One region of the Paraburkholderia fungorum genome, then DNA from elsewhere that is predicted to be linked to it. Evidence: riboswitches for the same ligand, from Rfam matches in the RefSeq annotation. Region 1 holds a riboswitch; the other holds the start of a gene.

Region 1 (8,428 bases):
GTTCGGTAGCCGGCGACACCGACTCCTTCAGACGCGGCGCATGCACGACGCGCTTGAATTCGCGCAGCCGGTTCACCGTAGCGCGCCATTCGACGAGGCTGCCGTAACTGTTGATGAACCACGAGAACGAATCGCTGACGGTGCCGAACGCACTCGAAATCTGCATCAGCACGCCGAACGAGAACGCGCCGGCGAAGTAGCGGGGCGCGGCGACCACGATCGGGAAGATGATGGCGATCTGGCCGTAGAAGGCGGATACGAAAGTGAGCCGCTTGGTGTACTTCATCACCTGCCACCAGTTGTCGCGGATGCGGCCGAACAGCGAGTGCGCGTTCTTCTTCTCGACTTCCATGCCGTTGTAGAAGGCGATCTGTTCGGCGTTCTCGCGCAGCCGGATCAGGCCGAAACGGAAGTCCGCCTCGACTTTCTGCGCCTGGTAGTTGATCGGCACGAGCGGATGGCCCACCTTCTGGATGACGACCGAACCGATCACCGCGTACAGCGCCGCGGCCCACACCATGTAGCCGGGAATCTGCAGCGGCATGCCGCCGAGCGAGATGCTCAGCGCGCCGGCCAGCGACCAGAGGATCGTGATGAACGACACCAGCGTGACAACGGTGGACAGCAGGTCGAGGGTTAGCGACAGCGTGCTGGTGGCGAGCGATTGCAGGTCGTCGCTGATCCGCTGGTCGGGGTTGTCGGCGAGCCGGTCGCGTTCGATCCGGTAGAAGGCGCTGTCTTTCAGCCACTCGTTCAGGTACCGGGTGGTGAGCCACTGACGCCAGCGGAATCCGAGCATCTGACGCAGATAACCGCGGTACACCGCGAGAATGATGAAGGCGAACGCGAGCAGCGAAAACACCATCAGCAGGTGCGGAAAATCGTGCACGTTCTTGCTTTGCAGCGCGTTGTAGAAGTCGGCGCTCCAGCGGTTCAGGCGCACGTTGATCCACACGATAAGCAGGTTCATCACCACGATCGTGATGAGCAGGCCCCAGGCAACTTTTTTTTCCTCGGAGACCCAGTAAGGTTTGATCAGGCTCCAGGCGGAGACTTTTTCGTCTGGCGGCAGCGCGGGGCTGGCAGAGGTGGTCGGTGTCATGAGCGTCCTGATGAAGTGCTGGCCCGTTCGGAGCGGCCCGCTTGGGCAGACCCGGATGGGTTGGCTCGGTGCCGGGTTTCCCTTGCAGGCTGGCCCACCCTCGGGGCCGCTCTGCGGCGGATTCTCGGTACATGCCCGGGCGTCGTGCTCGACGAACGCGCGTCCGGGTGAGCGTCCGATTCTGGCGTGAAGCCCTTAAGCGAAAATTAATTTTCGCTTAAGGGCTTCACCTCATGCCGTCGTGGCGTAAGCGGCTCGACAGGCCGTTCGCGCCGCGCTTCGACGACATGCGTTCGTGCATTGTGCCAGAGCGTTGCACCCGGCCGCATCCGCGTAAAGAAATAGCGTGCCGGATCAATTCCGGCCGGCGCGACAGCCCGCTGGTTTGCGGGCTGCGCGCGTTTTATGGTCTAATGACCTTCGACGAAACAGGGGTGCTTCGCCCCTTGGCGGCGTGGTTTTCACGCCGTGGCGGCGAGGCTGAGAGAGACCCTTTGCACCCGATCCGGGTAATACCGGCGCGGGAAGTTTCCGGAAGCTACCAATCTTCCATTCCCCGCCGGGCGGCGTCCGTACATTCAGTGCGCGCGTGTTGTCCGGCCGGCTTTACCCGCCGGTTTCGTCCTGGGTACGTGCGATTTTTGCCGTACGGAAAGGACTCGATGACCGCCAATTCTTCAGATATGTGTTTTGCTCTTCGCCGCGTCGCTGCTGACGCGCCGTGCTTCAGCGTTGCCTCCGGCAACCGGACGGAGCGCGCACGATGAACCGTCCCACCTCCCCAACACCCGATTTCGCCGTGCTCGGCGGCGGTCTTAGCGGACGGCTGGTCGCATGGCGTCTGGCAGGGCAGGGGCATCGCGTGGCGCTGTATGAGCGTGGCGATGCCGCCGGCACTCAGGCCGCAGCGTGGGTGGCAGCCGCGATGCTCGCGCCGCTCGCCGAAGCCGCCAGCGCGGAGTTGCTGATTACGCGGCTGGGCGCCAGTTCGCTCGACACCTGGCCGCAAGTGCTCGCGGAATTGCCCGAACCCGTGTTTTTCCAGCGCAACGGCACGCTGGTGGTCTGGCATCACGCGGATCGCACCGAAGCGCCTCTGTTCGAACGCCGGGTGCGTTCGAATGCGCCAGCCGAGTTGCTCGACGGCGGTTTCGTGACGCTGGCGGGTGCACAAGTCGGGGCAGCGGAGCCCGCTCTGGCAGGCCGCTTCAATCAGGGCTGGCTGCTGCCGCGCGAAGGTCAACTGGATAACCGTCAGGTGCTCGCCGCGCTGGCCGCGGGGCTCGCGCAACGCGGCGTCGACACTCACTGGAACACGCCGGTCGACGATGCCGCGCTGCCGCCCGCGCGCATCACGATCGACTGCCGGGGGCTCGGCGCGAAGCCCGCGCTGCCCACTTTGCGCGGCATTCGCGGCGAAGTCGCGCGCGTGCACGCTCCCGGCATCAAGCTGACGCGGCCGGTGCGGCTGCTGCATCCGCGTTATCCGCTGTATATCGCGCCGAAAGAGAACGATCTGTACGTGATCGGTGCGACCGAAGTCGAAGGCGAGGACATGTCGCCGGTCAGCGTGCGCTCGGCGCTCGAATTGCTGAGCGCGGCGTTTTCGGTGCATCCCGGTTTCGGCGAGGCTCGCATCCTCGAACTGAATTCGCAGTGCCGCCCGACTTTGCCGGATCACCGGCCGGCGCTGCTGTGGGACGGCGCGCAGACGCTGCGCGTGAACGGCCTGTACCGGCACGGCTACATGATCGTGCCCGAGGTCGCCGACGAAGCCGTCCGTTTCGCTTCAGCGCTGCTCGACGGCCGTGTGGGCGATGCCGACGCGTTCGCCGACTGGCGCCACGCCGCGCGCTGGAGCGAGCTTTTCCAACTGGATTCCGCGCGGGAGCCGGCATGAGCGTTGCGCGTCATAGGCGTTTTGCGCGATGCACTGTGCCGCTTCCGTCATCGATAGAACCTGCCTGAACCGTATTCGAACACCATGGACATTCATATCAATCAGAAGCCGTTGTCGTTGCCCGAAGGCGCGACTGTCGCCGATGCGCTCGCCGCGTTCGGCGCGCGTCCGCCGTTCGCGGTCGCGCTGAACGGCGATTTCGTCGCGCGCACCCAGCATGCCGCGCGCGCGCTGCAGCCGGGCGACCGGCTCGATGTCGTGCAACCCGTGGCCGGTGGCTAAACCCGCCACGCCTTGCCGGAGACAAAGACTATGCAAATGACTTCCCCCCAAACTGCTGCAACGGCTTCAACCGCCGACGCGCTCACGCTCTACGGCCAGACCTTCGCAAGCCGCGTGCTGCTGGGCACGTCGCGGTATCCGTCGCTGCAATCGCTGTCCGATTCGATCGACGCCGCGCGCCCCGGCATGGTGACCGTCGCGTTGCGCCGTCAGATGAACGAAGGCGGCGCCGAAGCCGGTTTCTTCGACCTGCTCAAGCGCCACGGCGTGCCGCTGCTGCCGAACACGGCCGGCTGCCTGACGGTCGGCGAAGCGGTGACGACCGCGCACATGGCGCGCGAAATCTTCGAAACCGACTGGATCAAGCTCGAACTGATCGGCGACGACTACACGCTGCAGCCCGACCCGGTCGGCCTGATCGAAGCGGCTGCGCAACTGGTCAAGGACGGCTTCAAGGTACTGCCGTATTGCACCGAAGACCTGGTGATCGGCCGCCGTCTGCTGGACGCCGGCTGTGAAGCGCTGATGCCGTGGGGCGCGCCGATCGGCACCGGCAAGGGTGTGATCAATCCGTACGGCTTGCGCGTGCTGCGCGAGCGTCTGCCCGACGTGCCGCTGATCGTCGACGCCGGGCTCGGCGTGCCGTCGCACGCGGCTCAGGTGATGGAGTGGGGCTTCGACGGCGTGTTGCTGAACACGGCGGTGTCGCAGGCCACGCACCCCGATGCGATGGCGCGCGCCTTTGCACTGGGTGTCGAAGCGGGCCGCCAGGCTTATCTGGCGGGGCCGATGGCCGAGCGCGAAAGCGCACACGCGAGCACGCCGGTGGTCGGCATGCCGTTCTGGCACCAAGACGGGAGCGCCGCATGACGCAAACACTGGCATTGAAAGACCGCGACCTGTTCTGGCCGCCAGCCGACGAACTCACCGAAGCCGCCGAGCGCATCCGCGCCCGTCTCGGCGACTGGCCGCCGACGCACGCGCCGTGGCGCATCTGCCTGAGCGCGCCGGACGCATCGAACGGCGGCGACCTGATCGTGATCGCCGACGCCCAGCAGCACGGCGAGCAGGTGGCGCGCTGGCAGGTGCAGGGCGCGGGCGTGATCGAAGCCGCGCAAGGCAAGGCCGCGCTGCATCTGGGCGGTGAGACGTATCGTCTCGAAGGCCATCTGGCGGAAGACTGGATTGCCGCGCTGGCTGCGTTTCTGGATTGCGGTTTCGATCCGCATGACGCGCTGGTGCTGGCACTCGCCTGGCGCGACGGCGACGAAACCCGCGCAGACGATGCATTCCCGGCCGATATCACACGCTTTCCGCGTCTTACCGGCTTGCCGGCTGCACCGGCGAAGGCGTTTCCGCGCTGCCCGGACCGGCTCGGTCTCTATCCGGTGCTGCCGACCGCCGAGTGGGTCGAGCGGGTGGTCGGTTTCGGCGTGAAGACGGTTCAGTTGCGCCACAAAGCGGCCGAACCCGCCGACGAACTGAAGCACGAAATCGCTCGTAGCGTGGCCGCCGGCCGCGCGCACGACGCGCAGGTTTTCATCAACGATCACTGGCGGGCGGCGCTCGAGGCGGGCGCTTACGGCGTCCATCTTGGTCAGGAAGATGTGCATACCGCAGACCTGTCGGCGCTGGCCGAGGCCGGCATCCGGCTGGGTCTGTCGACGCACGGTTTCTACGAAATCCTGAAGGCGCTGCACTTCCGGCCGAGCTACATCGCGCTGGGCGCAGTCTTCCCGACGACGACAAAGGTCATGCCGACGGCGCCACAAGGCCTCAAGCGCCTCGCCCGTTACGTGCGCCTCCTGGACGGCGTGGTGCCGCTGGTGGCAATCGGCGGAATCGACCTGCAGGTTTTGCCGCAGGTGCTGGCCACAGGCGTCGGTTGCGCGGCGGTGGTGCGGGCCGTGACCGAAGCGTCCGATCCGGCGGCTGCCGTTTCTGCACTGCAACAAGGGTTTACGCAATAATCGTCAGACTTCGTCAAGGGACAGGGCCCTTCACGGCAGCATTTGCATGATGGCCCTATAATTCGGCCTTCCGTGTAAAAGGACTGTCAGTTTCGTGTCTTCCTCCCCCGAGACCTTACTCGAGCTGCGCGACGTCGACTTCGGCTATGCCGACCGGCTCGTCCTGTCGAACCTGAATCTGCGCTTCAGGCGCGGCCAGGTCGTCGCGGTCATGGGCGGCTCGGGGTGCGGCAAGACCACGGTGCTGCGCCTGATCGGCGGTCTGGTGCGCGCGCAGCGTGGCCAGATCCTGTTTCAGGGCCAGGACATCGGCCGGCAAACGCGTGACGGCCTGTACGCGTTGCGCCGCAAGATGGGCATGCTGTTCCAGTTCGGCGCGCTGTTCACCGATATGTCGGTGTTCGAAAACGTCGCCTTCGCATTGCGCGAACACACCGATCTTCCCGAAGATCTGCTGCGCGACCTCGTGCTGATGAAGCTCAACGCGGTCGGTCTGCGTGGCGCGCGCGATCTGCTGCCGTCGGAGATTTCGGGCGGCATGGCGCGGCGTGTCGCACTGGCGCGCGCCATCGCGCTCGATCCCGAGCTGATGATGTACGACGAGCCGTTCGCCGGTCTCGATCCCATCTCGCTCGGCATTACCGCGAACCTGATTCGTGCGCTGAATCAGGCACTTGGCGCAACGTCGATCCTGGTTACGCACGACGTGCCGGAATCGTTCGCGATCGCCGACTACGTCTACTTTCTCGCCAACGGCGGCGTTCACGCTGAAGGCACGCCCGCCGAACTGCGCGCGTCGACCGATCCGACGGTGCGGCAATTCATCGACGGCGCGCCCGACGGCCCGTTCAAATTCCATTACCCGAGCAAGACGCCGCTGGCGGCGGACTTCGGCATCGGCGGAGGTCAGTCATGATCAGTGCGATCGGTCGCTCGGTGATCGGCGGGCTGGGCACGGCCGGCTATGCCACGCGGTTTTTCCTGCGGCTGCTGCTCGAATTTTTCCCGTTGCTGCGCCGTCCGCGTCTTGTCACGAAGCAGATCCACTTCGTAGGTAATTATTCGCTGGTGATCATTGCCGTGTCGGGGCTGTTCGTCGGTTTCGTGCTCGGCTTGCAAGGCTATTACACGCTGAACCGCTACGGCTCCGAGCAGGCGCTGGGGCTGCTGGTCGCGCTGTCGCTGGTGCGCGAACTCGGGCCGGTGGTGACCGCGCTGCTGTTCGCCGGCCGCGCGGGCACGTCGCTGACGGCGGAAATCGGCTTGATGAAGGCAGGCGAGCAACTCACGGCAATGGAAATGATGGCCGTCGACCCGGTCAAGGTCGTGGTCGCGCCGCGCCTGTGGGCGGGCATTATCTCGATGCCGATCCTCGCCGCGATCTTCAGCGCGGTCGGCGTGTTCGGCGGCTATGTGGTGGGCGTGCTGCTGATCGGCGTGGATTCAGGCGCGTTCTGGTCGCAAATGCAAGGCGGCGTCGACGTGTGGCGCGACGTGGGCGCGGGGGTCATCAAGAGTGTGGTGTTCGGCCTCGCGGTGACGTTCGTTGCGCTGTTTCAAGGCTACGAAGCCAAGCCGACACCGGAAGGCGTGTCGCGTGCCACGACGAAAACCGTCGTGTACGCGTCGCTCGCGGTGCTCGGGCTCGATTTTCTGCTGACTGCATTGATGTTCAGCTAAGACTGCGCTGCACGTTTTCGTCCGGGGTCCGATAGCGGGGCGCCCGGCGGAAAGCGTCGACGGCGTGGCGGATTCACTTTGGGATGACGATGAAAAAGACTGCTCTCGACTTCTGGGTCGGCCTGTTCGTGGTGCTGGGTTTCGTGGCGTTGCTGTTTCTCGCGCTGAAGGCCGGCAACATGAGCTCGTTGTCTTTCCAGGCAACGTATCCGGTCAAACTCAAGTTCGACAATATCGGCGGACTCAAGGCGCGCGCGCCTGTGAAGAGTGCGGGCGTGACGGTCGGCCGGGTCGCGTCGATCGGCTTCGACAGCAATGCGTACCAGGCCGTTGTCACGATCGATCTCGACAAGCAATATCAGTTTCCGAAGGACACGTCCGCGAAGATCCTGACGTCGGGTCTGCTCGGCGAGCAATACATCGGGCTCGAACCCGGTGGCGACACCGAAATGCTTAAAGCGGGCGACACGATCTCGATGACGCAATCGGCCATCGTGCTGGAAAATCTGATTGGACAGTTTCTGTATAGCAAGGCCGCGGATTCGGGTGCATCGAAACCTGGTGCGTCGGCGCCCGCGCCGGCCGCTCCGGCTCCGGCGCCGGGTCTGCCTGCTTCCGGCGCCGCCGGCCAATAAGGAGAATAAGAATGCTGACCACACGTATCGGGGGCGCGCGCGCCTTTCGGCTGGGCAAAGTGGCGATAGCCGCGGCGCTGCTTGCCGGCTGCACGACAGTGCAGACGCCGACCAAGGGCGATCCGTTAGAAGGCCTTAACCGCACCATTTTCACGGTCAACGACAAGGTCGACCAGTACGCGCTGAAGCCGGTCGCCAAAGGCTACGTGTGGCTCACGCCGCAGCCGGTGCGCGACAGCGTGACGAACTTCTTCTCGAACATCGGCGACGTCTACATCGCGGCGAACAACCTGCTGCAGTTGAAGATCACCGACGGTGTCGAAGACATCATGCGGATCGTGATCAACACGGTGTTCGGTGTTGGCGGTCTGTTCGACGTGGCGACGCTGGCCAAGCTGCCCAAGCACGACAACGACCTCGGCCTGACGCTCGGTCATTACGGCGTGCCGGCGGGTCCTTACCTGGTGCTGCCGCTGTTCGGACCGAGTACCGTCCGCGATGCCGTGGGTTCGATCGGCAATTACTATGTGAATCCGCTGAGCTACATCCACCCGGACGGGCTGAGCTGGGCACTGTACGGCGTGAATATCGTCAATACGCGCGCGAATCTGCTGAACGCGAGCGACGTGCTGGAAGGCGCGGCGCTCGACAAATATTCGTTCGTGCGTAATGCGTATCTGCAGCGTCGCCAGTATCTGCTGTCCAACGGCAGCCGGAACCCGCAATCGCAGGCGCTGCCGAACTACGACGACGAAGCGCCTCTGCCCAAGTACGACGACGTCGACGGCGGCGCAGCCGGCGCACCGGCCGCTGCGGCGGCGGGCACGGCGGGTGCTGCAGCAAAGCCGGCTCCGGCATC
Region 2 (8,428 bases), 940 kb from region 1:
CTCGGAACGGCGTTGACGAAGTGGATCTCCGGATCGGTCAGCCCCAGTTCCTTGGCCGCGTCGTCGCTGCCGCCACCGCACGCGCTCAGAACAGATGCAACCGCCGCTACAGCCGCCATGGTTCGGATCATTTTCATTGTGTTCACCTATATCGATACTGGGCTCTCAACCCAATTGGTTTTTGTGAGCGCTCTGCTTCGGACAGCGGTTTCAAGCGCTCTCCCAAACAGGCACTCCCTCCTATCCCTGCCGCACATTGCGCCGGTTTTTTCAACCGACGCTGTCCGTGTCGATGGACGCTCGCTATGAGCAATGCGTGTGCCGCAGGCGTTCGATATGGCTGACGACGGCTAATGAATGTCTTACGGAGTAAAGAATTGCGAGGTTTAGAATTTTTCCTCGGCGGATTGGCACAGGTACGCGGTGTATTGTTCGTGCGCACCCAATAATTACACGGCTCCCTGCATGTCTTACCAACACTTACTCGCCGAACTCGACCTGGGGTTCACCCGTCTGCGCAATTGCGTCGTGATGGGTTCGATGCATACCGGCATGGAAGACCGCTTCTGGAATTACCCGAAGCTGGCCGCGTATTTCCGCGAGCGCGCGAAAGGCGGCGTCGGTCTGATCGTCACGGGCGGGATTTCGCCGAACCGACAGGGATGGCTGCTGCCGTTCGGCGGCACGCTGAACTCCGTGTTCGATCTGCGCAATCACCGGTTGCTGACTGAGGCTGTGCATGCCGAAGGCGGCAAGATCGCCTTGCAGATCCTGCACGCGGGCCGCTATGGCTATCAGCCGTTCGTCGTGTCGGCTTCGGCGCTCAAGTCGCCGATCTCGAAGTTCAAGCCGCGCGCGCTGAGCATCGGCGGCATCAGGAAGACCGTGCGCGACTATGCGCGCTGCGCGCGGCTCGCTCAACGCGCGGGTTACGACGGCGTCGAGATCATGGGCAGCGAGGGTTATCTGCTCAACCAGTTCCTGTGTCCGCGCACCAATCGCCGCGACGATCAATACGGCGGCAGCATCGAGAACCGCATGCGGCTCGCGCGCGAGATCGTCGAACAGGTTCGCGCGACGTGCGGCGAGCGCTTTATCGTCGTATACCGGATTTCGTTGATCGATCTCGTTGAAGGCGGCAACACCTGGGAAGAAACCGTGCAGGTCGCGCAAGCGCTCGAAGCGGCCGGCGTCACGATCTTCAATACGGGAATCGGCTGGCACGAAGCGCGTGTGCCGACCATCGTGACCTCCGTGCCGCGCGCCGCCTTTGCTGAACTGAGCGCGCGTCTGAAGGCGGCGGTCAGGGTGCCGGTGATCGTGTCGAACCGGATCAATACGCCGGAAGTCGCCGAAGAACTTCTTGCGCAACGCGCGGGCGATCTGGTTTCGATGGCGAGACCGCTGCTCGCCGATCCCGATTTCGTCGTGAAAGCCGCTGAGGGGCGCGCGCAGGAAATCAACACCTGTATCGCGTGCAATCAGGCTTGCCTCGATCACACGTTCAAGAATCAGCGCGCAAGTTGCCTCGTGAATCCGCGCGCGGGACGTGAGACCGAACTGGTCTACCGCCCTGTTTCCGGCGCGCAGGCGGTGCGCTCAATCGCGGTGGTCGGCGCGGGACCGGCGGGCCTGTCTGCGGCGACGGTCGCGGCGTCGCGCGGGCATCGCGTGACCCTGTTCGATGCGGGCGCGGAGATCGGCGGCCAGTTCAATCTGGCGATGCGCGTGCCGGGCAAGGAAGAGTTCAGCGAGACGATCCGCTATTTTCAGAGCCAGTTGCAGCGTCACCGGGTCGACGTGCGGCTCAATACGCGCGTCGATCCGGCGTTGCTCGCGGCGGGCGGCTACGACGACGTGATCGTCGCGACCGGCATCGTGCCGCGACGGCCGTCGATTGCGGGCATCGACGGGCCGAATGTGCTGTCTTACGTCGACGTGCTGCGTGGTGCGCCGGTCGGAAAACGCGTCGCGGTGATTGGCGCGGGCGGTATCGGTTTCGACGTGAGCGAGTTTCTACTGCATCGCGCGGATGAACCGCTGCCCACGCCGCGCGATGCGTGGCTCGACGAATGGGGTGTCGATCTGACGGTACGCGAACGCGGCGGGCTGAAGCCGCCGGCTGCTGCACATCCTGCGCGCGAAATCTGGCTGTTGCAGCGCAAGGCGGGCAAGCTCGGCATGGGGCTTGGGAAAACGTCGGGCTGGGTGCATCGCGCGACGCTGGCGAAAAACGGCGTGAAGATGCTGGCCGGCGTGTCGTATCTGGAGATCGGCGCGCGCGGTCTGAAAATCGCGCGTGACGGAGCCGAGGAATGGCTCGAAGTCGATTCGATCGTCGTGTGCGCGGGACAGGAGTCGCTGCGGGATCTGCATCCGGGCGACGCGGCTAGCGCTGCCGGTCCGCGTTTTCATCTGATTGGCGGAGCGAAGGTCGCGACCGAACTAGATGCGAAACGCGCGATTCGCGAAGGCGCGGAGGTGGCCGCGTCGCTCTGAAGGGAACGGCCCGCGCTCGCGGGGTGAACTGTGAGCGCGGCTCGGTGGCTTAGGCTCTGCGGTTCAACTCAGGCCAGCCCCTTCTTCCGGTAATCGAACCAGAACGACAAACCGACGCTCGCCAGAATCACGACAGTCGCGATGACCGTCGAATGCGTAACCGGCTCCCCCAGCAGCAGCGCGCCGAGCGCGACGGCGACCACCGGGTTCACATACATGCAGCTGCTGGCGATGATCGGACTCGTATGGCGGATCAGGAACCCATACGCGACATACGCGGCCATCGTCCCGATCAGCATCAGGTAGAGAAACGCCAGCAAGGGCAGGAAGTGCATCTCGAGCATCCGTTCGCCCGACACCCACGCGACCAGCGTCGACATCACGCCGCCCAGGCCGATCTGCAAGGCAGTCGACAGGAACAGGTCCGAAGGCAGCTTCAGACGCCCCGCCAGATGCGCGCCGCCCGCCCAGAACAGCGCGCCGCACAGAATCGCGAGACTGCCACCCGCCGACCCAGGCGCGCTGTCGCCGTGGCTGAGAATCGCGATACCCACCAGCCCCAGCCCGACCGCGAACCACTCGCCCCGCCCGATCTTACGGCCCGCGACCGCTGCGATCACCGTGGCGAACAGCGGCACGGTCGCGACCATCACCGCCGCGGTGCCGGTGCCGACAGTGCGCATCCCGTAGGCCAGCATGCCGCTCGACAACCCCACCAGCATCGTGCCGACGATCCCGGCATTGCGGACCTCGGCGGCAGTCGGCCAGACCGGCTTGCGGCGCGCGGCGAACACGAACAGCCCGATGCCGGCAAACAGGTTGCGCAGCCCGGACATCAACAGCGGCGGGAACGAGCCGAGCGCGACATGCACGGCGAGATACGTCGAGCCCCAGACGAGATAAACGACGGCGAGAGCCAGCGCGATCTGACCGTTACGCGATTGCGGCAAACGGATCGGGAAACCACGCGAAAAACGGTTTGGGAATTGCAGCGACATGGTTCAACCCGCCCATGCCGCTCGAGGTGCTGCGCCCCCGCTGAAAACCCTGTGGCGGGATGGCGGATACCGCATCGGCGATGCGGTCTGACGGGCGAGGCTGGCGGACATGTCGGTGGAACGGAAAGACGATAGATGGCCAATGGGGCCACACCGCCGCGGCAAACGGGAGAATCCGGGCCTCGGCGAACACGCGCCTAAAGGTTGGCGCGCACGGCATTATGCAGTAAGCGCCCACCGCGTCGAGCGAAAGAATCGTAACTTTTTTGCGTGGTTACAACAGGGAATTTGGGGCGCGTGTTGCGGCGTTTTTTCGGGATGCCGGCGCGGGTTTGCTTTAGTTATCCCGATTGCATTTAAACGGCGGCGGATGGCCACCGGTTGTATTCAGGGCCGTGAAAGCGCAGGCAGCATTTTCCGCCTGACCGGCTTTCGTCAGCAGCGCTTGAGTATGAAATTGCAGACGTCGATGCACCGCCGTTCGCACGCGCCCGCGTCAATCGCAATCCTGACGATTAGCCGGCCGCACGGCCGGCTAGCGGCCCGCCCATTCAGTCATAACTCATGACGACGATCACCGGCGTAGCCGAACCGGCCCGCTTCGGCGATAACGACAACACCCCACCGTCGCGGCCAACCCGGTAGTGCCCGTCGTGTGCAGCGCCTACCCGGCTCCCGGTATCGACGAAACGCGCCGCCACGGCATCACGCGACTTCCCGGCGCCGACAACCTGCAGTGCGACATCTGCACCCGACACCACACCCGGCGACGAGTTGAAAGTCAGGGCAATGCCGCCTTCCTGACGCGCCGCTTGCGCATTGGCCGTTTCCAACCGCATCGTGGGAGCAACCGGCAACGAGGTTATCTGCAACAACGGCGCTGTGATCGCGCCGACAAACCGGATCGTCCCGCCATCGGCCGCCAATGCGGTCAACGGCGTCGCCAGCAGCACCATCGTGACTGCAGCGACTGCCCGAGCCGACACCCGCCATTGCCCTGTTCTCGAAGTCATACTCATCTCCTGTGCCGCTTGTGCTACTCACGCGCCACCCAGCGCCCCCTCTCGCGATACTGGATGACAGCCTCTCCCAAACCTGCTTTAACGGCATCGCCGCAACGAGCTTGAATTGCCGCGCGATCCGGGGCTGGGCATCAAAGCGGGGATAAACCGAGAGCCGTTCGCCGCCATGCCGAATAAAGATACAAACGCCCCGTGCTAACATTCACCTTTCGATCGCGCTGCCTTATTCGTTGTCCGCGCGTGAATCACCCTCCTCTTTTCGACATTCCGGCTATCACGATGCGCTCTCCGACTTCCCGTGTGTTCACCCGCTTGCGCCTGCGCCGCGCAACCGGTTGCGCGCGCGCGGATCTCGCACCGCGTCGCGCCTGCAAGCCGTCCCGAACGCTCCCGCTTCACGCCGCCCGGCGCCCGATCTAACGCTGTTCGCTCCATCACCCGAGCCGCGTTTGTCAGGCTCCGGGCCGATCTCATTCGCACGCAGTTCCCTTATATGCAGATCGAATTGGAGTATCCATCGTGAAAAAGACGAAAACCTGTTACCTCACCGAACTCGACGTCGCCCGCCTCGAGAAGCATGCGGCCGCGCCCGGTGCCGACGCCCGTCTGCAGGACATGCTTGACGACGTGCTCGAACGCGCCGTGATCGTCGACGCGCGCGAGATTCCGGCCAACGTCATCACGATGAATTCGCAAGCCACGCTGATCGACGAAACCAGCGGCGAGCAGATGACGTGGACCGTGGTCTATCCGCCCAATGCGGACTTTGGGCAAGGTCGGCTGAACGTGTTCTCACCGGTCGGCCTGGCGCTGCTCGGCGCGAAGCGCGGCGAACGCATCCGCTTTACGCCACCGAGCGGCACGGAGAAGGTGCTGAAGCTCGACAAGATCCTCTACCAGCCCGAAGCCGCCGACGACTTTTCGTTGTGATTTTTGCTGTTTTTTCGCTGCAATTCGTAGCGCATAAGACACGAAATAACCCATGACGACACATGGATTCGCTCGCAAAAATCGTCGTGAATCCGCTATCAAAGACGCGCGCCTACGGCATTGAAAACACCGCCCCGCGCGTCGTTCCGCCCGCTTCGAAACCGGCATAAAAGCTCGCCCGGGCTTTGCCTGACAACTCGCTGACTTCTCCTGCACAGGTTGCCAAGCCCCCGGCAGCCGGTGTATCGTGTGCGCTGCTAACGCGGGGGTCCTGCGTCGCACGGAGGTTGGAGGTCCGTGCCGCGCGGGTGAGAAATACCCTTTGAACCTGATCTGGATAATGCCAGCGCAGGGAAGCGTACGGATTTCGCACCCAAGCTTTATTGCCTCATTTCCTCGCGATTTCCGACAACTTCCGTCTCGTCTCCTGCTTAGCCGCCCCACATTGCATTTGCAAGCGGCCAGAGTGAGACGTCAACGCGTCAACTCCGGCCGACACACGGAGATACGCATGAACGCCAACCCGAAGTTTCTTTCCGCCGACGCCCACGTCGATGAAGCCGCCGTCGCGCCGCTGCCCAATTCCCGCAAGATCTACGTGACCGGTTCGCGTGCGGACATTCGCGTGCCGATGCGCGAAATTTCGCAAGCCGACACGCCGGACAGCTTCGGTGGTGAAAAGAATCCGCCGGTTTATGTCTACGATACGTCGGGTCCGTACTCGGATCCGGACGCGAAGATCGACATTCGCGCAGGTTTGCCCGCGCTGCGTCAGGCGTGGATCGAAGAACGCGGCGACACCGAAGCGCTGACGGGTCTGTCGAGCGATTTTAGCCGCGAACGTGCCGCCGACACCGCCACCGCCGACCTGCGTTTCCAGGGCCTGCACCGCACGCCGCGCCGCGCGATCGCCGGCAAGAACGTGTCGCAGATGCACTACGCGCGTAAGGGCATCATCACGCCGGAAATGGAATACATCGCGATTCGCGAGAACCAGCGCCGCGCGGAGTATCTGGAGACGCTGAAGACGAGCGGCCCGAACGGCGAAAAGCTCGCCGCGATGATGGGTCGTCAGCATCCGGGCCAGGCGTTCGGTGCAAGCGCGTTCGGTCCGAACGGCCTCACCGCGATTACGCCGGAATTCGTGCGCGAAGAAATCGCACGCGGCCGCGCGATCATCCCGAACAACATCAACCACCCGGAAAGCGAACCGATGATCATCGGCCGCAATTTCCTCGTGAAGGTCAACGCGAACATCGGCAACTCGGCGGTGACGTCGTCGATCGGCGAAGAAGTCGACAAGATGACGTGGGCGATCCGCTGGGGCGGCGACACGGTGATGGATCTGTCCACCGGCAAGCATATTCATGAAACGCGCGAGTGGATCATCCGCAATTCGCCGGTGCCGATCGGCACGGTGCCGATCTATCAGGCGCTCGAAAAGGTCAACGGCAAAGCCGAAGATCTGACGTGGGAAATCTTCCGCGACACGCTGATCGAACAGGCCGAGCAAGGCGTCGACTACTTCACGATTCACGCGGGCGTGCGTCTGCAATACGTGCCGCTCACCGCGAAGCGGATGACCGGCATCGTGTCGCGCGGCGGCTCGATCATGGCGAAGTGGTGCCTCGCGCATCACAAGGAAAGCTTCCTGTACGAGCATTTCGAAGACATCTGCGAAATCATGAAGGCGTATGACGTGGCCTTCTCGCTCGGCGACGGCCTGCGTCCCGGTTCGATCTACGACGCGAACGACGAAGCGCAGCTCGGCGAATTGAAGACGCTCGGCGAACTCACACAGATCGCGTGGAAGCACGACGTGCAGACGATGATCGAAGGCCCGGGCCACGTGCCGATGCAGTTGATCAAGGAGAACATGGACCTGCAACTGGAATGGTGCGACGAAGCGCCGTTCTACACGCTGGGACCGTTGACGACCGACATCGCGCCCGGTTACGACCACATCACGTCGGGCATCGGCGCGGCGATGATCGGCTGGTTCGGCACGGCGATGCTCTGCTACGTCACGCCGAAGGAACACCTGGGCTTGCCGAACAAGGACGACGTGAAGACCGGCATCATCACGTACAAGCTCGCCGCGCACGCCGCCGATCTCGCGAAGGGTCACCCCGGCGCGCAGGTGCGTGACAACGCGTTGAGCAAAGCGCGCTTCGAATTCCGTTGGGAAGACCAGTTCAATCTCGGCCTCGACCCGGACAAGGCTCGCGAATTCCACGACGAAACGCTGCCGAAGGACTCGGCGAAGGTCGCGCATTTCTGCTCGATGTGCGGCCCGCATTTCTGCTCGATGAAGATCACGCAGGACGTGCGCGAATTCGCGGCGCAACAAGGCGTGACCGACGACGAAGCGCTGAAGAAAGGCATGGAAGTGAAGTCGATCGAGTTCATGAAGAAAGGCGCTGAGATCTATCAGCGGCAGTAAGGTAGGGATCGCGGGCCGGCTATCTTTTTTACGCCAGCCGGCCCGCCAGGTCACTGCGTTGCAGCATCGAAGCCCGCCTCCGGCGGGCTTTTCCGTTTGTGGCGGGGCGGGCACGTCACATGCTTGAACAGGGGAAACATTTGATTACGAAACCGTCAGTCCGCTGACAAGCGCACACATCCGGATACGGACTGCGCCGCTAAGATCAAATGCATAGGGGACATGGTTATCTGTCCATTTCGACGACTGCTTCCAACGACATAAATGGAGTCAACATCATGAAATCGATTCGAACCCTCGGCACGCTTGCGGCTCTCGTTGCGCTCGTTGGGAGCCTCTCGGCATGTGACGGTATGAGCCGTCAGGGCCGCGACACGGCAATCGGCGCAGGTCTGGGTGGCGCAGCGGGCGCGGCGCTCGGCGGTAGCGCGCTGTCGACAGTAGGCGGTGCGGCGGCGGGCGGCATCATCGGTAATCAGGTGGGTAAGTAAGCGGGCTTTGGTGATGCGGTGACTGCTGCCTCGACCTCGGCCGCG

What was found. A riboswitch is a leader RNA that binds a small molecule or an ion and turns the genes downstream of it on or off. The one in region 1 is predicted to bind thiamine pyrophosphate.
Region 2: it holds a riboswitch for thiamine pyrophosphate, as region 1 does, so the genes downstream of both, thiC (phosphomethylpyrimidine synthase ThiC) here and BLS41_RS15895 (FAD-dependent oxidoreductase) in region 1, are expected to answer to the same signal.

The regions. Positions count from the first base shown of each region.
Region 1 is NZ_FNKP01000001.1:3,563,592-3,572,019, reverse strand. Features, by position in the region: gene BLS41_RS15900 (ABC transporter ATP-binding protein/permease) at 1-1,102, opposite strand, end outside; TPP riboswitch at 1,523-1,646, shown strand; gene BLS41_RS15895 (FAD-dependent oxidoreductase) at 1,866-3,002, shown strand; gene thiS (sulfur carrier protein ThiS) at 3,087-3,284, shown strand; gene BLS41_RS15885 (thiazole synthase) at 3,315-4,154, shown strand; gene thiE (thiamine phosphate synthase) at 4,151-5,254, shown strand; gene BLS41_RS15875 (ABC transporter ATP-binding protein) at 5,349-6,170, shown strand; gene mlaE (lipid asymmetry maintenance ABC transporter permease subunit MlaE) at 6,167-6,934, shown strand; gene mlaD (outer membrane lipid asymmetry maintenance protein MlaD) at 7,024-7,569, shown strand; gene BLS41_RS15860 (MlaA family lipoprotein) at 7,581-8,428, shown strand, end outside.
Region 2 is NZ_FNKP01000001.1:2,625,124-2,633,551, forward strand. Features, by position in the region: gene BLS41_RS11515 (DUF4397 domain-containing protein) at 1-137, opposite strand, end outside; gene BLS41_RS11520 (NADPH-dependent 2,4-dienoyl-CoA reductase) at 466-2,499, shown strand; gene BLS41_RS11525 (EamA family transporter) at 2,568-3,497, opposite strand; gene BLS41_RS11530 (hypothetical protein) at 4,049-4,510, opposite strand; gene BLS41_RS11535 (GreA/GreB family elongation factor) at 5,039-5,449, shown strand; TPP riboswitch at 5,704-5,822, shown strand; gene thiC (phosphomethylpyrimidine synthase ThiC) at 5,961-7,892, shown strand; gene BLS41_RS11545 (glycine zipper 2TM domain-containing protein) at 8,171-8,383, shown strand.